DNA from 3 places in the Mesobacillus sp. S13 genome. Region 2 is predicted to be linked to each of the others. Evidence: riboswitches for the same ligand, from Rfam matches in the RefSeq annotation. Region 2 holds a riboswitch; each other region holds the start of a gene.
The links. A riboswitch is a leader RNA that binds a small molecule or an ion and turns the genes downstream of it on or off. The one in region 2 is predicted to bind S-adenosylmethionine.
Positions count from the first base shown of each region.

Region 1: another riboswitch for S-adenosylmethionine. It lies ahead of LGO15_RS04390 (trans-sulfuration enzyme family protein); the one in region 2 lies ahead of LGO15_RS20855 (methionine ABC transporter ATP-binding protein).
Region 3: another riboswitch for S-adenosylmethionine. It lies ahead of LGO15_RS10565 (LLM class flavin-dependent oxidoreductase); the one in region 2 lies ahead of LGO15_RS20855 (methionine ABC transporter ATP-binding protein).

Region 1 is NZ_CP084622.1:858,650-865,300, forward strand. Features, by position in the region: gene LGO15_RS04380 (YitT family protein) at 160-1,026, opposite strand; gene LGO15_RS04385 (CBS domain-containing protein) at 1,207-2,376, shown strand; SAM riboswitch class I at 2,524-2,627, shown strand; gene LGO15_RS04390 (trans-sulfuration enzyme family protein) at 2,717-3,862, shown strand; gene LGO15_RS04395 (YflT domain-containing protein) at 4,248-4,814, shown strand; gene LGO15_RS04400 (hypothetical protein) at 4,883-5,026, opposite strand; gene safA (SafA/ExsA family spore coat assembly protein) at 5,147-5,755, shown strand; gene LGO15_RS04410 (lmo0954 family membrane protein) at 5,937-6,281, shown strand; gene LGO15_RS04415 (PspA/IM30 family protein) at 6,467-6,651, shown strand, end outside.
Region 2 is NZ_CP084622.1:4,059,526-4,066,176, forward strand. Features, by position in the region: gene LGO15_RS20840 (carboxymuconolactone decarboxylase family protein) at 280-651, opposite strand; gene LGO15_RS20845 (MetQ/NlpA family ABC transporter substrate-binding protein) at 757-1,596, opposite strand; gene LGO15_RS20850 (methionine ABC transporter permease) at 1,611-2,279, opposite strand; gene LGO15_RS20855 (methionine ABC transporter ATP-binding protein) at 2,272-3,297, opposite strand; SAM riboswitch class I at 3,555-3,669, opposite strand; gene LGO15_RS20860 (O-acetylhomoserine aminocarboxypropyltransferase/cysteine synthase family protein) at 3,782-5,098, opposite strand; SAM riboswitch class I at 5,182-5,286, opposite strand; gene LGO15_RS20865 (hypothetical protein) at 5,373-5,711, opposite strand; gene LGO15_RS20870 (MFS transporter) at 5,894-6,651, opposite strand, start outside.
Region 3 is NZ_CP084622.1:2,065,783-2,072,433, reverse strand. Features, by position in the region: gene LGO15_RS10580 (hypothetical protein) at 1-126, opposite strand, end outside; gene LGO15_RS10575 (pentapeptide repeat-containing protein) at 317-1,126, opposite strand; gene LGO15_RS10570 (ATP-grasp domain-containing protein) at 1,224-2,177, opposite strand; gene LGO15_RS10565 (LLM class flavin-dependent oxidoreductase) at 2,202-3,251, opposite strand; SAM riboswitch class I at 3,394-3,500, opposite strand; gene LGO15_RS10560 (aminotransferase class I/II-fold pyridoxal phosphate-dependent enzyme) at 3,582-4,763, opposite strand; gene clpP (ATP-dependent Clp endopeptidase proteolytic subunit ClpP) at 4,894-5,475, opposite strand; gene LGO15_RS10550 (sigma-70 family RNA polymerase sigma factor) at 5,496-6,158, opposite strand; gene LGO15_RS10545 (hypothetical protein) at 6,269-6,651, opposite strand, start outside.

The sequences.
Region 1 (6,651 bases), 1.6 Mb from region 2:
ATATTTCGACCACATTTCGAAATATATTGGCGGATTTTTAATTATTTTGACCACATTTTAAGATATATCGACCACATTTTAAGATATATCGACCACTTTTAAGGATATATCGACCACATTTCAGATTTTATCGACCAACCGCTCATCCATCATGTTTAATCAATGCCCGCCGCTCTTATCAAAGTTGCTTCCGGAAACATCAGCGACATTTTCAATCGCGACTAAAGCATTCGGATCAATATCATCGACAACGGAGCGCAGTGTGGATAATTCAATCCGGCTGACGATGGTGTAGATGATTTTCTTAGGCTCACTTGAAAAAACGCCCTGGCCCTGGATGTAGGTCATGCCTCGGCCTAATTGCTTAAGCAAGGCTTCGGCAATTTCTTCAGGAACATCGGAAATGATCGTGACGGATTTTAGCTCTTCCATGCCCTCGACGACGACATCGATCATCTTGAAGGCGATGAAATAGGTGATGATAGAGTACATGGCTGTTTCCCAGCTGAACACGAGCAGGGCGGCTAAAATGAAGATGAATAGGTTCATGATCATGACGATTTGTCCGACAGAGACGGTGCGCTTTTTGCTGACAAGGATTGCGATGATTTCCGTTCCGTCCAGTGCTCCGCCTGCGCGGATGACCAAACCGACACCTGTACCTAAGATAACTGCGCCGATGATCGTTGCCAAAAACAAATCATCCGTAACTGGTTCAAAGTGATGTAAATAAGCGGTCGCGCCTGATAAAATGATGACTCCATACAAAGTGCGAAGCGTGAATTTCAATCCCATCCTCCGATATCCGATATACAGGAATGGGAGGTTGAACACAATCAGGAAAATACTCATCGAAATGTTCGTCAGTTCTGCTGCGATGATGGAAAGCCCGATGACCCCTCCATCAAGAATCGCATTAGGAACCAGGAACAGGTCGAGCCCAAAAGCCGCGATAATCGCCCCAATTGTAATAGTCACAAGCTGTGTGACCTCTTTGACTACCCTTTTTTTCTTCGTTGCTGCCACTGAATATCAATCCCTTTTCTATAAAAAATAAACATCTATGAATTAGTAATGTATGTACTATACTTATTGTATCAAACTTAAAGTTCATCTGGAATTTTTACATTATATATCCATGATTAGTAAAAGTGGTAAATGGGGTAAGGAGAAGGGGAAGTTATTTGAAATTACGGAGGGGCTATCTTGGTTAAAAATACTCAGAATAAACATAGATCCAATCATCAGTCAGGTTCAAAAAAACAGGCTGGGAAAAATAAAAAGTCATATCTTCGTACAAATCCTAAGCAGCAAGTGTCAGATGAAAATAGGCTGAAGCGAGTTGATGAAAAGGAACAAAAGCACCCTGGTAAAAAAGACAACGAAAGTGCGGATTCATCCAATTCAGCTGGAAAAGGAAACGGCAACTCGCCGTCAAAAGCTAAATCAGACAACAAGCAGACCAGCCGCGGGAAGAGTTCCTCATCTGAAGAACAATTAAAAAACAGTAATGGTAACTCATCCTCCAATCAATCCAAAAGCAAAAACGGTAATGGGAAACCATCTTCTCAACAATCCAATAATGGGAATGGGAAAAAGCGTGGAAATGATGATGGAAGGAATCCCGAATCAGGCACCAATGCTTCTGAGGAGCATGAGGTAAAACATAAGGAGCAATCCGGAAAGTTCGAGACAGCTTTTAACAGGATTCATAAAGCGTTGAAAGAAATGGTGAAGGGAACGGACAGTGATGCGTTTGTCGAGCTGCTGTATTCAGGCTATAAAAATCATTCATTAGTGCGTAAATATAAAAGTGAGCTTCATCAGTTTGCGAAGCTTCGCAATGCGATTGTCCATGAGCGGGTGAACGCGGATTATTATATCGCCGAGCCTCATATCGAAGTGGTTGAACGGATCGAGGAGATATGCAGGGAGTTCGAGAAGCCGCAGACAGCGTTATCGATCGCGACCAGCCCTGTGTTTTATTATTATGAAGATGCGTATCTTAAAGATGTTCTAAAGGTGATCAATAAGTTTGATTTCACAAGATTCCCTGTCTATGACAAGGATGATAAATATATTGCCTTGCTGACTTCAACGGAAATCATCCAGTGGATGGCGAAGCATTTTTCAGATAGCGTCGTGCATTTTGAGGACGTGAGGGTCAAAGAGCTTTTGACGAAGGGGAAAAATTACTTTGTGACCTTTGTCGATGAGGATGCATCTTTGTATCATATTGAAGAGTTATTTGAGCGTTACCATACAAGAGGGAAAAAACTGCAGGCCGTCATCATCACGGAAACCGGTGACCGGCACGGGAAGCCAATTGGCGTGATCACGCCGTGGGACTTGCTTGACAGCGATCCGGAAGATTGATTAGCTGAGTGCAACTGAAACGCAAGGGTTAAGCATACAATGTCAGTGGTTAATCCATCAGACACACTGTGTGAACCCTCATTGACGGAAAGCCGGCGATGCTGGTATACTTCAGCTATTAAAAAATTATTTTCAAACTCGAAATAACTCTTATCCAGAGCGGCGGAGGGACAGGCCCTTTGAAGCGCGGCTACCTCATCTTTTTAGATGAAAAGTGCTGAGTCCTGAAGATTGCAGTCTGAAGATAAGAGAGGCTGATTGAACTTAACCTCTCCTAAATGGAGAGGTTTTTTTATAATGTTTTACCATACGACTACGAATTCTAAAAGCAGGTGACAAGATGGCTAAAAAGTTTGAAACAGAAGTATTGCATTCAGTACATACGAAGCAACAGGGTATTAAAAGCAAGGCTACCCCGATTTATCAGACGTCAGCTTTTACATTCAATGATCTTGATGAGCTGGAGGGCTTTTATCAGGGAGAAGGGAATTATTTGTATTCCAGGGTTGGCAACCCGAATACGGATGAACTGGGTCAAGCTGTAGCAGCGCTTGAGTATGCAGAAGATGGAGTGGCGGCTTCATCAGGGCTGGCTGCCATTTTAGCGGGTGTCCTGGCAGTGGTGAAAAGCGGTGACCATATTGTGGCGGCTGATGATGTTTATGGCGGGAGTTTCCATATGCTGAAGGCTGAGCTGGAACGCTTTGGAATCGAGACGACTTTTGTAGCGTTTGCGGATTTGCAAAATGTAGAACAGGCAATCCGACCGAATACGAAGCTTCTATATACTGAGTCCATCACAAATCCGCTTCTTCGTGTGGAAAAATTGGAGGAGGTCATCTCGCTTGCCAAGCAAAGAAATCTCATTGTTTTGGTGGATAATACATTCGCTACGCCGCTGCATGTCCGCCCGTTCACACTCGGAGCTGAACTGGTTGTCCACAGTGCGACCAAATACATTGGCGGCCACAGTGATGTCACATCGGGTGTAGTCGTTGGCAAGAAGGAACTGATTGCGGAAGCACGCGCAAGAATCGTGAACCTCGGTGCGAACCTCAGTCCGTTTGAAGCGTGGCTCACCTGCAGGGGACTGAAAACCCTTGGGTTGAGGATGAAGGCTCAATCAGAGAATGCCAGAAAGCTGGCTGACAGTCTGAAAGAAAATAAGAATGTCGCAAAGGTTTATTATCCATTCACTGAAGGTGAAAAAGGATTCGGTGCCATCGTAAGTATTGAACTCGCAGAACATGTGGATGCAGATCAATTTTTCAAATCGCTAGGTTGGGTTAAAATTGTACCAACACTTGCGGGAGTCGAAACGACTGTCTCCCATCCACTGAAAACTTCCCATCGCGCGCTGCCGCCGGAGGCACAGGCAGAGCTTGGAATCACGTATCGACTAGTCAGGATTTCAGTTGGAATCGAAAATAGCGAGGATATCATTCAGCAATTTGAATCAGCACTGTCTGCGGCAGTTGAAAAATAACATGAGCTCCATATAATGTTGATAATAGGCTATGTAAATGGAATGATGATTTTACAGTTTCTGAAAAATAAACGGAAAATTTTCGCTTAAATTGGAAACGACTCTTATTTTCACATGAATAAGGGTCGTTTTTCTGTTTATTTAACCAAAAACACTGGATTCTTTCTTATTTGTAGCAGTTAACCGGAATACCTCCTTTTATTTATCATTTATAAGCCTCTTGTTTAGACAAAGCCGGAAAAACTCCGCTTATGATTTCTCATGCCTACACAAAAACCAACTTAATGATGAAAGAGAATGTCCAATTTATCGTTCGACATAAGGTTTACGCCTCTTGTATGCGGGTATTTTTAAAGGGACTACTCGTCTAAAGGAGGCTTTTATTATGTTTGAACATGAAAAACATCTTGTAGGAGTATATGATAACGAGCAAGACGCAATCCAGGCTGTTGAGGACCTGAAAAGACAGGGATACTCAACTGATGACATCTCTGTTATCAGCAAGAATGAAGATGAGATTCACGATGTCAATGAAGCAACCGGTACAAAGACGGAGGAAGGTCTGGCTGCAGGTGCAGCAACAGGCGGCGTACTAGGCGGCCTTACTGGATTATTGGCAGGCATCGGTGCGCTAGCGATTCCTGGTATTGGTCCAATCGTAGCTGCGGGTCCAATCGCTGCGACACTTACAGGTGCAGCAGTAGGCGCAGGTGCAGGCGGATTAGCCGGAGCACTGATCGGTATGGGCATTCCGGAAGATGAAGCGGAACGTTACGAAGGCTATGTAAAAGAAGGTAAGATTCTTGTAGTTGTCGAACGTGACGAAAACAGAGTCGGCCTGAATGATAATGCTACAGCGATTGACGGCACAAGGAATGTAGACCCAGTCGATGCACCACTGACTTCGGACAACCCTGCCAACACTCGTTTTGATAACACACGCGACTTTTAACTTTTAAAAACCATGCCATTGTAAAAAGGCTGCCAGTTCATCCTGGCAGCCTTTTGGTATTCTACAACTTACTCTTCTCGCTTGCTATCCAGCAAATCAACCCGGCTCACATCATCGTAATTAAAAGCAGATCTTATAAAGAACATTAACGTACCGCCCATTAAACCGAGACAAATGACAAAACCAATGGTCATCACCCAAAGATAGCCCATACTTTGCATTCCTCCCTTGAATAAACTATATGCAGCGTTCTTGTGATGTTTTCTTATGAAAAATTAATAAAGTATAATTTCTTGGGTTTTTCTCATCCTATCAGGTGAGGAGGATTGAATATGTTCAAGAAAATACTTTTAGCTCTTTTATTGATGGTAATGGCTCTTCCAACCCTTTCGTCCGCACAGCAGGTCCACACAGTACAGCCAGGTGATACTTTATGGAAAATATCAGTCAGGTACCAGATTGGCCTTTCTGAAATCATCGCTGCCAACTCGCAGTTTAAAAATCCGGATTTGATTTATCCTGGACAGAAGGTAAATATCCCTACTATAAGAGCAACGAAGAGTATTGAAAGCCAGGTAATCCAGCTGACTAATCAGGAGCGAGCCAAGAATGGCCTGAAACCGCTAGCTGCTGACTGGCAGCTTTCCAGGGTTGCACGATATAAATCTGCTGATATGAGAGACAAAAATTATTTCTCCCATACAAGCCCAACATACGGCAGCCCGTTCACGATGATGAAGAATTTCGGAATCAACTATCGCAGTGCTGGAGAGAACATTGCTGCCGGCCAGCGGACAGCAAATGAAGTAGTACAATCATGGATGAATAGTCCAGGCCACCGTAAAAATATCCTTAGTCCTACATACACACATATCGGTGTTGGACATGCAACGGGCGGCAATTATGGCCACTATTGGACGCAAATGTTCATCGCAAAATAAATAGTTCGAATGGAAATAACCCGGTCGATGGACGCCGGGTTATTTTTGTTGCTGCGGTTGAATCCCATGGACCGGTACGCAGCTAAGCCTCAGGTCCTACTCCAAAATCAAGCTCAGGCACGTTATTGAATTTTAGCCAGAAAGGTAAGATGTAATCATAAGAGATAAGGAGGAATTGAACATGAAAAAATTTGGTTTACTGGTTGCCGGTTTCATTGCTGCCATGGTACTGATATCAAACCTTGGCCCGCTTGTCGGACTTGGGGTCAGCTTGCTGGTGCTATACTTCGTCGTCAAGCAATTTTTAAAGACAGATTCAACTGCCGCGAAAGTCGGCTGGGGAATCGCGGGCTTCATCATCCTGATGGCGACTGCTTCAAACGTACCAGCCATCCTGGCAATCGCAGCTGCTTATGTCCTGTACCTTGTATACAAGAATTGGGATAAAAAAGAAGATGTGATTCGCGAAGACGACGATCCTTTCGTCAACTTCGAAAAGCAATGGGCACAATTGAATAACAAATAACAAATAAATCCACAAAAATAAAATGAATGTACTTCAATTTGAAAACTATCTAGCTCCAGCGCCTAGCCCCTCGAGTCGCTTCGGTCCGCCCAATGAAGTCAAAGAACGACTTCACTGGTCGGCCCTCCAGCGCTTGTCGGAGCTGACCAAGGCGCTTGCGCTTATCAAAAAAGGAGAGATCTTAAATGGCAAATCTATTGACAAGAATCAAAAACACAGTAATGGCAGACCTTCACGAGGCACTTGATCAGAAGGAAAAGAAAAATCCGATTGCTCTGCTGAATCAATATCTTCGAGAATGTGAAAACGAAACAGAAAAGGTCAGAAAGCTGCTTGAGCGCCAGGGACAGTTAAAGGAACAGTTTGCCCG
Region 2 (6,651 bases):
CGCCTTCTCCATTTCACTTGTGTAGTTCAGTTTTAGCTGACTAATAGTGAATCATCCCTTCGGTTTTTCGCTTTGTAAAAAGCGTTTTTTTGATAGTGCAATCTTAACACCTTTTATTTACCACTATCAAAGCGTTTAAAACCGTTAATTTTTGGATGTGATGGAATAAGGAGGCTTAACGCGGCTTCACCTCTGCCATTCTTAGAATACTGGCAATATCCTCCCAAATAAAGCCTTTCCCTGTTATCCAACAGCCGGTTTTGCTGTTTGGAACAGGTTTTACTGCTTCAATGTGTTCAATTCGACCATTGCTTCCTGGACGAGTGTCACGGCCTGGCTCATTGCCGCGCCGCCGCCGAATGCAGCTGTAACCCCAACCGCTTCTAAAATTTGTTCCTCAGTGGCTCCCTGATCCAGGCATCCTTTTAAATGGTATATGATGCAATATTCATCCTGGGAATACAATGAAATTCCGAGGGCAATCAATTGTTTTTCCTTTTGCGACAAAGTTCCTTCCTGGAAACATACTTCCGTAAAGGCATTATAGTGGCTTGCAAGCTCCGGCATTTTTTTTGTGAAAACACCCAATCCTTGCTTATATTCATGAAGAGCTGCTTCTGTTGAATTCCGCGGTTCATAATGATGCTCCATTGTTTCCACTCCAATCTGCTTTTTTCTCGGTTAGTATGTTAATTTTCCTTGCCAGTTATGCGACAAAAAGAAAAAGCAGGCTGCTCGCCTGCTTTCATTAAAGGGTTATTCTTTTACCGGTACGACTGCACCTTCATACTTTTCAAGGATGAAATCCTGGATTTCTTTTGAATGAAGCACTTCAACTAGCGCCTTGATTGCCGGCTTGTCAGCGTCTCCTTCACGAACCGCAATTACGTTCACATATGGAGAATCGCTCTCCTCAATTGCGATTGAATCTTTCAGAGGGTTAAGTCCAGCGTCAATTGCATAGTTAGAGTTGATCAATACTGCGTCGCCTTCGCCATTGTTAAAGATCTGTGGAAGCAATGCCGCTTCATATTCTGTATCGAACTTCAATTCTTTAGGATTTTCTGCAATATCATCAATTGTAGCCTTTACTTTTTCAACGCCTTCTTTAAGCGTGATCAATCCCTCTTTTTCAAGCATTGTCAAAATACGGCCATGGTCTGCGACAGAGCTGCTCATAATAATGTGCGCTCCCTTTGGCAGATCGTCCAGTGTAGTATGTTCCTTGGAATACACACCGATTGGCTCGATGTGGATGCCGCCTGCATTTTCAAACTTATAGCCGTGTTCAGCCATTTGTGATTCAAGGTAAGGGATATGCTGGAAGTAGTTCGCATCTAGTTCTCCAGAATCAAGTGCCTGGTTTGGAACAACATAGTCATTGAAAGTCTTGATTTCCATTTCAAACCCTTTTTCTTCAAGCAATGCTTTTGCTTCTTCTAAAATTTCTGCGTGAGGTACGTTTGAGGCACCCACGACGATTTTCTTACTTTCTTCCTTGCCGCCTTCTCCTGATGTGTTATCCTCAGATGTTCCGCAAGCTGCAAGCCCCGCTGTTAAAATCAATGTTAAAAGTGCTAATAACCATTTTTTCAATTCATATCTCTCCTTTATCTCTTATCTAATTTTCTAGTGAAGAAATCACCAACAAACTGAATTACAAACACGATAATCAAAATAATAATGGTCGCCATCAAGGTGACATCATTCCTGCTTCTTTGGAAGCCTTCCATGTAGGCAAGGTTCCCAAGACCGCCAGCCCCGATGACTCCGGCCATCGCTGTGTAGCTGACTAACGCGATTGCCGTCACCGTGATACCGGACACCAAGGCTGGCATCGATTCCGGCAATAGCACCTTCCAGATAATCGTCGTCGTCTTAGCCCCCATGGATTTTGCCGCTTCAATGACCCCTTTATCAATCTCACGCAAGCCGATTTCTACCATTCTCGCGTAAAATGGAGCCGAACCAATGATCAGTGCAGGCAAGGCTGCATTTTCGCCAATCATCGAACCTACGATGAATTTCGTAAAAGGAATTAGCAGAACGATCAAGATGATGAATGGGATAGACCTGAAAATATTGACAACCCCACTCAATACTAAATTGACCGGTTTGTTTTCCCATATATTGCCCTTCGATGTCAAAAATAGCAGCAGGCCAAGGATGGCTCCAAGGATGAAAGTAGCAAGAACAGAAATGGCACTCATATATAGTGTCTCAAGTGTCGCTTCCCACATTCGGTCCCAATTAACATTCGGAAACAATGTTTCAGCCATTGGAAATCACCTCCACGCCGACTTCATGCTGGCTAATATACTCAATTGCCCGGGCTACTTCGCTTTCGTCACCATCTAGATGGATGAACAAAGTTCCATATGACCCATTCTGTGTCTGAGAAATTTTACCCTGGACAATATTGACCGTTATCGGAAACTCACGAATCAAGTTGGTGATCAGCGGCTGCTCGGTCCCTTCACCTACAAAAGTCAGCTGAACAACGCGGCCATGTGGATAACGCTCCAATAAGTGGTCAACTGTTTCCTTTGTTTCCTCCGGTTCTGTTACCTGCTGGACAAATCTTTTTGTAATAGGCTGCTGCGGATTCTTGAACACTTCCAATACCGGTCCTGTTTCAACTATTTTTCCGCCTTCCATTACAGCGACACGATGGCAGATTTTCCTAATCACATGCATTTCGTGAGTAATCAGGACGATTGTAAGACCCAGTCTTTTATTAATATCAACAAGGAGATCAAGAATCTGGTCAGTCGTCTGCGGATCAAGTGCTGAAGTTGCCTCATCTCCAAGCAAAACCTTTGGATTATTGGCAAGCGCCCTTGCAATTCCGACCCTCTGCTTCTGGCCTCCGCTCAACTGGGAAGGATAGGCATCTCCCCGGCCCTCAAGGCCCACAAGTGTGATCAATTCTTTGACCCGCTTCTCTCTTTCTGCTTTAGCCACTCCGGCAATTTCTAGCGGAAAAGCGATATTCTCCGCTACCGTTCTCGACCAGAGCAGATTGAAATGCTGGAAAATCATGCTGATTTCCTGACGGGCCTTGCGAAGTTCCGCTCCTTTAATCCGGGAAACTTCCCTTCCAGCTACTACCACTGAACCAGATGTTGGAATCTCCAGCCCGTTCAGCATCCGAATTAAAGTACTTTTACCGGCGCCGCTGTAACCAATGACTCCGTATATTTCGCCTTCCTTGACTTCAAGGTTGACATCATCTACCGCTTTAACCTCCCCTTTATTGGAAGGGTAAATTTTTCTGGCATTCTTTATCGTGATCAATTGACTCCCCCTCTTTGCAACCGAGTATTCTACACTTATTAAAACCGTTAAATCTCCTATGTTTAAGAAGGTTATCAATCTAGTTTCCCATTCCCTAACCGAAAAAATTCAAACTTTAGCTAAAATGGGAAATAGCCTCTTAATCGGAGATGATCATGCTCTCGGAAAAACTCTTTTCGAAAAACTTTTTCAAAAAAAGACAAAATAAAAGCCTTCCTGCAAGTGAGCAGAAAGGCATAGTAATAGTGGATTCCTTTCTCTCATCTGCCAAAGCAATTTGCTTTGTGTGAATTGGCACCATTTCAGTAAGCAAAGCTTAATGACGGTTGCCGGGTTTCATAGGGCACTTCCCTCCACCTCTCTTGATAAGAGCACGCTATTAAATTATCTAATCGGTTTTAAGTTACGAGTGTGATTGTAGCACGGAGTGAAAAAGAGTGTCAATAAAAATTATTCTTAAATATCAACTGGAAGCTTATGGATGTCAGGTTCCTGCCGGTACACCTGGTACTCCGGTCGCTTTTTCGATTGCCTGTTCAAGGTCTTCAATGATATCGTCCACATTTTCAATCCCGACCGAAAGACGGATCAGATCCTCAGGAACACCGGCTGCTTTAAGGCCATCAGAATCCAGCTGCTGATGTGTCGTGCTTGCAGGATGGATGATCAGGCTTTTTGCATCGCCGACATTCGCGACATGGGACCATAATTCTAATGAGTTAATTAGTTTGGCTCCTGCTTCCCTGCCTCCTTCAATCCCAAAGATGACGACTGCCCCTGCTCCCTTTGGAAGGTAGCGGTCTGCAAGACTTTTATCAGCATGGGACTCATGGCCAGGATAGCTGACCCATGTAACAGCGGGATGCGACTCAAGATAGTCTACGATTTTCCGTGTATTGGCGATATGCTCCTTCATACGTACATGCAAGGTTTCTATGCCCAAATTGAATTGAAACGCACTCTGTGGACTGATTGCCGGTCCAAGGTCACGCAAAAGCTGGACCCTTGCCTTTACGATATAAGCCGCTGCACCGATTGCCTCGCTATAGACAATATTATGATAGCTGGAATCGGGCTCATTGAAACCTGGGAACTTAGCTGATTTCCAATCAAACTTCCCTCCGTCCACAATAATTCCGCCCATAACTGTTCCGTTTCCTAACAGCCATTTGGTAGCCGAGTGGATGACGATATCGGCGCCATGTTCTATTGGCCGGCAAAGATAAGGAGTCGCAAAAGTGTTATCGATAATCAGTGGTACTCCTGCTTCATGAGCAATTTCAGCCACAGCTTCAATATCGAGGATCCTGAGACTTGGATTCCCGATTGTTTCGGCATAAACCGCTTTTGTTTTTGGAGTAATAGCGCTACGGAAATTTTCAGGATCAGTGGAATCCACCAGATGGACTTTTATACCGTACTTTGGCAGGGTGACAGCAAATAGATTGTAAGTTCCGCCATATAGATTACCAGCAGCAACAATTTCATCACCAGCATGCGCTATGTTCAGGATGGCCATCATTATGGCTGACATTCCGCTTGATAATGCAAGCGCACCAACACCACCTTCAAGCAAAGCTACTTTTTCTTCGAGGGCTGTTACGGTCGGATTATGTATCCGTGAATAGATATAGCCCGGTTCTTTAAGCGCGAATAAATCTGCGGCATGATCCGTGTTTTCAAACTGGAATGCATTGCTCGAATAAATCGGAACTGCTCTCGCCCCAGTCACCGGGTCTGGTGACTGGCCACCATGTACCCCCAGCGTTTCAATCCGATAATTTTTTTGCTCATTTGCCATCTCCATCTCTCCAATCACCATGATTATTTGGAAAAACTGATACAAAAAACCCTCTTCCTAAGAAGAGGGTGATTTATCATCTCTCCTTATCTTTGCAGAGCCAATAACTCTGCTGGAATTAGCACCGTGTTTTCACAACCGGTTGCCGGGCTTCATAGGGCCAGTCCCTCCACCTCTCTGGATAAGAATATTCAATTAAGTTTTTATTGCGTTAAAGTGATAATATCATGTGAATAGATAATGGTCAATATATTTAGACTTTTCAGATAAAGTTTTATAATGGAATCGGTTTTGTAAGGTAAAATAATGATTCCAAAACCAATTGGACTCGAAATGGACAATCCGTTTTAAAGTAATTCATTTTGACTCCATGCATCAGTTTCAGGTCTCCATCAAGTAATTGCTCCAAATAAGCATCATTTCCTGAGATTGTTACGATGTTTCCATTAGGACTAGAAAATTGGCAGTAACTGACCTTGCCATCCCTGAAGAGTAAATAGTGAATGCCATGATCAGCTTCTATTTTCAACACCAGGTCCAGTTTCTTTACTAGTTGAAAAACATGTTCCTTATTGGCAAGTACAGTTACAAACCTATCAATGCATTCTCGCATTCCGATCAACTCCCCTACCATAACTATTCCTTGAATAAGGGGAAAAACCTGTTAGAATCCTTCGACAAATAATTCGATTAAAATAGATTTTGCAACGTGTATAACGTAAAAAAAGACAATGCCCTTTGATAATTCGGCATTGTCTTTCATTTCCCGAGAAATAAATCCAAGAAAAATGGTCATCAGGCTGTTTTGGGGCTCACTATGCCGGATTTTGGCTTATCCATACTTTTAAAAACGACAAAGAAATACGTGGAACCAACTAAATACAGCATCGCAGTGATCGTAAATACGGTAGCATATCCCCAATAAGATCCGTATTTGAGGACAATCCCAGTTGACACAGGTCCCATGACGGCCCAACCGAGATTAAACACCATTTGATTCACAGAGTTGGCCAAACCCTTCATTGAGTCATCAACCTTCGACATCATTAATGACATCTGTATCGGGTTGCCAGCGTTCATAAGTGCCTGACGAAACAAAAACCCTAAAGCTGCCAACCAAAAATTTTGCGTATAGGCTGTCAGCAATAGAAACGGCAGAGATAACATCTGCAAAACCACTACTGCTTTCACTTCGCCAAGTCTGCGAACGACCATAGGGCCGATAATCATTGCTACAGCAGTAGCTCCCTGTCCCAGTGAAATGACCAAACCTATCAGTGAATTAGAAGCCATGAAACGATCTGCAAAATAAAGATTCAAATACGGTATGACCAATCCAGCACCAAAGCCTATCATCAATTGCGCAACAGCAAATAGGAGAATGATTTTGAAGCTTGCTTTGTGGGGAATGCCTTTAGTTTTTCCTTTTATATCGCTAGCCGATATGTGTGATTTCCGACTTTCACTTAACCTCATAATCGGAATCAATGCTGACATAAACAGAGCAGAGCCAATAATCAAAGTGTATCGGATGCTTTCCAAACCAGGGACGA
Region 3 (6,651 bases), 2.0 Mb from region 2:
CTCAGTGGCATTTCCAGTTTGTTCAACTTTCTCAAGTTTACTTGTATCGAGCACTTCGTTTTGTTTTTGCTGATAGCCGAAAAGCAATAGTAGAAAGATTATAGGAATAAATGATAACTTTTTCATATGCTCTCCCCCCTTTATGTTTAATACGGAAGGACATTCGATAAGTTTCAAAATTTAGCCATTTTTTCAAGAACTAAACAATAACTACTTCTTATCCTTCCAAACTTTTGCTCCAAATCCAACTGCCAGGACACTAAAGATACTGCCAATCAATATTACAAATGCCGTCATTTTAACTCCTCCTTCAGATTTACCAGTGTGTAGGCCTATTTAGTGTCGAAGGTAATTTGGTTTCAGCATTACCTTTTGATGAGTTGATCTGAGCCTGAGTCAGAAAAAAGCTGCCTTCCAGATTTGCATCGCTTAAGTCGGCATCCCTTAAATCGGCACCGATAAAGTCACACACCTTCATGTCAGCTCCTTTGAGATTTGCAGCAATCAACAGTGCGCCCCGTAAATCGGATCCTCTGAGATCCGCTCCTATTAACCTGGCACCAAAAAGGTTCTTTCCTCTCGGCTGCTTCCTGTTTTTTACTCGAGAACGGACCAGTTCACTGGTTTTTAAGAGGAATCCGTTAACCTCTGCTCGATGTGCAGGAATATCCAACTTGAGAATTTCAGCAGATTCAAGGTTTGTAAGCTGTTCTGTTTTTTCATAAATAGTTCGGAGACTACCGTATAATGGCTTCGCGTACTCTAATTTCATGGATTCATCCAAGTAAAGTAGCATTTCATGTAGCTGCTGCATGATCGGGAATACATCGAACATTTCTTTCGCTGTATCTGGCTGGTCTCGCCAATCCAGCCCCCTATAGGTAACTTGTGAAACCTTTTGCCCCGCACCGAAGCATTCGTAAACTGTACATCCTTTGAAGCCTTCATCCCTCAGTTTGTTATGAATCCCACAACAGTAATCCTTCTGCAAGTTCTGACAAGGCACCCCGGCACCCTTATCAAAAGCAAAGTCAGCTGATTTCGCATATGGCAAAGCCACACAGCATAAACCAAAGCAACTTTCGCAATCGGCACTTAACTTATTTTGCAACATTTGATTATTCATTTCTCTTAATCTCCTGTAGTATAATTCCATCTTTTGTTAAATATAGATTATCACATTTCACCTTAGAAAAAATAAAAAAGCAGGGGGAATCCCCTGCTTATCTTGTCACTATGCCATACTCCGCAGCCAGCTCTTCTCCTAAAAATTTTGCTAACTCAAGCATGCCGAATTTCCCTGCCTTTGCTTCGGCATCAGAATTGTAGTTAGTATTTGTATTGATATCGTAAGTGAAAATTTCACCTGACTCATTTCTGATGAATTCAATTCCGGCAACATTAATATTGTTAGCTTCTAGCACTCTCTTATATTGATCAATAATAGGGTCCTTGAATCCATCGATAACCTGGAATTTCGGCTTTTCATCAACCTCTTCTCCTACAGGACAGAAAAGGTCTCCAATCTGGCAGGCATCTGCCGGGCATAATTCAAAGCCTTCAGATGTATCGACCCTCACGGCATAAACAAATTCTCCGCCTACGAACTCACATCTTGTTATATAGTTCTCCGGAGACTGGATATATTCCTGAATGAGCGTAACACCATCCACCGGTTCTTCAAATGCAGAGCCATTAACATATGACTTCAATGCATCAGCCGATTGAAAAAGTTGTACTCCAAGACCCTTTCCTGCACGGTTATGCTTAGTGATAAACGCTTTCCCTTCGAATTCCTTGGCCGCTTCTAAGAGCTGTTTTTTACCGACAGTCGCTATTGTCCTTGGAGTTTTTACTCCTTGCTTGGCCAGCTCAAGGTATTGCTTGACCTTGCTAACTTCCAGTTCCAGCGCGCGTGTTCCGTTGAAAACTTTGCGTCCGTGAGCCTCCAGCCAGGCTAAAACCTGGGCAGTATATTCCGGAGCGAATCGATGGCCTCTCGTGTGAGACGAAGCGCTCATCCTGCTATAAAAAATACCTTGTGGCGGTTCCTTTGATAAATCCAGCAGTCCTTCGTCAAGATGCCATTCCTCAAAAGGAACACCTAGCTCCTCTAACCGCTTTGTTAAATGAATTGTCCATTCACTATTTTCATGGATGATATATACTTTGCTCATATTTACTCATCTCCTTATGGTAGTTCAAGCAATCGCTTGCTTTCTTTTTGCCTCAACAAGAGGCATAACCTGCTTTGCGAAACGTTCCATTTCTTCGAGCTGCGGAGAGAATTGCAGCAGAAGCAACCCTAATCCGGCTTGTTCATACTGAAGAATTCGCTCGGCGATTTGGTCTGGAGTGCCAATTAAATTCGGGCGTAACCCACGGTTTGACACCGAGTAATCCTGGTGCTGGATTTGTTGTTCAAGCTGGGATTTACTTGTGAAATCCTTAAAGCCAGCATAGGCACTTGATTCCTTTACAGTCGTAATGCGTTTCAATTCTGCGAATGCTTCTTCCTCGGTGTCACGACAAATGACATAGGCAGCCATTCCGAACTCCGACAATTCTGGATTTGACGTAGCCGCTCTGCGGACTTTCATGTCTGTAATTTTCCGTTCAATTTCTTCTACTGTTCCGCCATGCATGACATAGGCATCACATTTTTCAACAATGGTCTGTTTTCCTTTTGGACTTTCTCCGCCGGCATAAAGGACCGGATTCGGCCGCTGAACTGGTTTCGGGAACAGCTTCGTATCCTTGAGCTGATAAAACTTGCCTTCATAAGAGAAGGTTTCATCACGCCATAGTCCCTTGAGTACATCTATGAACTCTATAGTCCTGTCATATCGCTCATCATGTTCGGTAAAAATTCCGCCGTATTGCCTTGCTTCTTCCTCCCACCATGCTGAAACAACATTAAGCGTAAATCGACCGTTGCTGAGTTGATCAATATTTGCCGCCATTTTTGCTGTGATAGCCGGATTGTGGAAGCCCGGTCTAACCGCTGCCATTATTTCAATTTTTTCCGTTACTGAAGCCAGTGCGGCAGCAGTTGTCCATGCTTCAAGGGAATCGCACTCTGGCCCTTTTATATCATTCAAGTATAATTCGGCAATTAATGTTGTAGAGTAGCCCCATTGTTCTGCTGATTGAATCACTTTCTTTGCATAGTCAAAGGTAGGCGGCATGTTTTCGTCTTCTACGTTCCTTAGCCATCCGCCAAAAATAGGCAGCCAAAATCCGTATTTCATCTCAATCTCTCCTCTGCTCATAGAATTCCAACTTAACAAACCTGATAAGTTGGTTTTATAAGTAAAACAATAAAGACTCATAAATAAGCCTCCTAAAAACAAAAAGCTCCCTTCTTCAAGAAGAGAGCCATATCATACTCTCTTCTCATCTTTCAGACAAAAATTGTCCGCAGGAATTGGCACAGTATTCTTTAAGAACCTGTTGCCGAGGTTTCGCAGGGCCTTTCCCTCCACCTCTCTTGATAAGAAGACATAAATATTAAATTTTAGTTCGTTAAAGTGATAATATTCCAAATTCATTCAAAAGTCAATTCGTTTATCGAAATATTATTAGATTCCGACCGGAAACCCAGACAAAAATTTATTTACCCTTTGAGATGCTTCTATCAGTCTATCTGGTGGCTGAACCATGGCAATTCGGACATAGCCTTCGCCTTGTTTGCCAAAAGCATCACCAGGAACGACGGCAATTCCTTCTTCATCAATTAGCTTGAAAGCGAAATCGCGGGATTTCCAGCCGGCAGGAATTTTAGCCCACACAAACATCGTTGCCGGAGAATTGGCCACTTGCCAACCGCTATTCCTGAACCCTGAAACCAATGCATCCCTTCGTGCTTCATACTGTTTCAGCTGATCCCCCAGAAAAGAATAATCTGAGGTCAGTGCAGCAATTGCTGCTTTTTGAATCGGGTAAAAAATACCGTAATCGATATGTGATTTGAAGGAAGCAAGAATATTGATCACCTGTGAATTCCCAGCGACGTAGCCAATGCGGCAGCCTGCCATATTGAAGGTTTTTGACAATGAGTTAAACTCTACCCCTACGTCTTTGGCGCCCTCCACCGAAAGGAAGCTGGTTTTCGGATTCCCATCATAAATCAATTCAGAATAGGCGAAGTCGTGCACCACGAGGATGTTATGTACTTTAGCGAATTCGACTACCTGTTCAAAAAAGCTGCTGTCCGCCAGAGCCGTGACAGGATTTCCAGGATAACTCAAGATCATCATTTTTGACTTTTCTAAGATTTCTAGAGGAATCTCATTCAGCTGCGGCAGATATTGATTTCTCTCCAACAAAGGCATAGCATAGATCGACCCGCCGGCAATGGTTACGCTAGCTTCATAGATTGGGTAACCTGGATCCGGAACAAGTACATAATCCCCAGGGTCAATGATTGCAGTAGCCAAGTGCGCTAGCCCATCCTGCGAGCCCATCAGCTGCAAGACTTCACTTTCGGCTTCTAGCTCAACAGAATAACGCTGTTGATAAAAATATGTAACTGCCTCATTAAATTCACTGATTCCCTTTAACGTGTATCCATATCTCCCTGGATCCATCGAATATTTAGCAAGTTCCTCCATTACAAAAGAAGGCGGGCCAAAATCAGGACTCCCTATACATAAGTCAATAACATCTTTCCCGTTCATCAATGCTGCCTGTTTACGGTCAACCACTTCCTGAAAAATACTTGATGTCATCTTTCTAATCTTTTCTGATCCGTAAATATTCATGGAAATTCTCCCTTACTGTTTATTTCTTTAACGCTGTGAATTGTTAGAATCTTTTAAAATATAAATTCGATTATATCAGGGGCAGCCAGTCATTTCTAGCAAAAAAAAAACAGGACTGCTTAAGCAGCCCCTATGTTCGTGTAATAATTTTATCAATAATCCCGTATTCCAAAGCTTCCTGTGCACTCATAAAATAATCCCGGTCAGTATCCTTTGCGATTTTTTCAACCGACTGGCCAGTTCTATCGGAAATAATTTGATTCACATGGTCGCGCAGCTTTAGGATTCTTTTAGCCGAAATCTCAATCTCAGTCGCCTGGCCTCTTGCACCGCCCAACGGCTGATGGATCATGATTTCACTGTTAGGCAATGCAAATCTTTTCCCTTTTGTACCGGCAAGCAGCAACATGGCTCCAAAAGATGCGGCCATTCCGATGCAGATTGTGCTGATGTCGGGCTTGATGTATTCCATCGTATCAAAAATTGCGAATCCTGCTGTGGTTGAACCTCCAGGACTATTAATATAGATCGAGATATCCTTTTCAGGATTATCTGCTTCAAGAAACAGAAGCTGAGCAATAACGCTGTTTGCCACCTGGTCATTGATTTCATCTCCAAGCATGATAATCCGGTCTTTTAAAAGCCTTGAATAAATATCGTATGAACGTTCTCCCCGGTTTGATTGTTCGATGACATAAGGAATTGTACTCAATTTGGTCCTCCCTTTCCTGCTTACGCAGCCATTTTGAAAGTAGAGAGAGGTGAACGAGAGTGTAAAGACATCTCCGGTGAACAAGGAGTAAGTGAAGGGATCTCCTGGATGCTTTCAAGCAACACAGTCGGATCCTCAGACTGAAGTGATTCGCAAAGCAAGTCTGACAGCAGCTTTTCTTCATCCTCGGTGAGTCCTTGATCCACTTCTTGAAGGTTTCCATCACGCTCGAGTCGTTTCCTGGCCCGGTGAAGAGATGCTTTTATAGCCATTTCCGTTGTATCCATAAGCTCAGCGATTTCGCGTGATTGAAAACGGAATGCTTCCTTTAAAACTAAAATAACAGCCTGCTTCGGCGTCAATTTGGCCAAAACCATCTCGACTGTATCGATCACGTTGCCATTAGTAAATGAAGCGAGATCTTCCGGTATTCCCGTTACCTCACGGCTGCGCTTCCTGACCGTATCAACCCAATGATTGTAAGCCATTTTTTTCAACAAGGCCGAGCTGATCTGTGAAGGCTCATAATGGTGGATTGCCTTAACCGTCACTTCCTGCACAAGATCATCACCATCCCAGCTGCTCTGCGTTAAAAACCGGCAATATCTCTTAAGATTTTGATAATGGTCCATGACACCGGTATCCTTTGCTATATCCATTTTCCTGAGCTTGTCGATCGACATCCTGTTCACTCCTTTGAACCTCTCTGTCCCTTAAACGGATTTAGGGAGAGGAAAGATACGGCCTGCAAAAATTTTTATCATTCTTTCTTTAACATATGCTGGAATTGAATTTAGCCAGCCTTATCAGACTGTTTATTTTTTCTTAGTACTACTGCTAATGGTATTAAAATTATTGGTATTAAAGCCAGCAAATAATATCTGGACAATGGCTTTTTTTCGGGAAAACGGTCAGGATAAGTTTCCTTTAAATGCTGCTTGATCAGAACTTCAAACTCAGTTAGTGGAATTCCTTCGGCATCGACTCCCCATTCATCAAAAAGCCTGGCTGCCTTTCCGCCAAATGGACGGATGTAATCTCTGGATGGAGTATATCCTAACTCAAGATCATACTGCATATTGGAAAGAAAATATTCGTCCGGCTTTAACTGCAAAAGTGAAGTGGATCTCGAAAAACCAAACTCAACGATTTCATATCTTCCCTCAGAAGATTTAT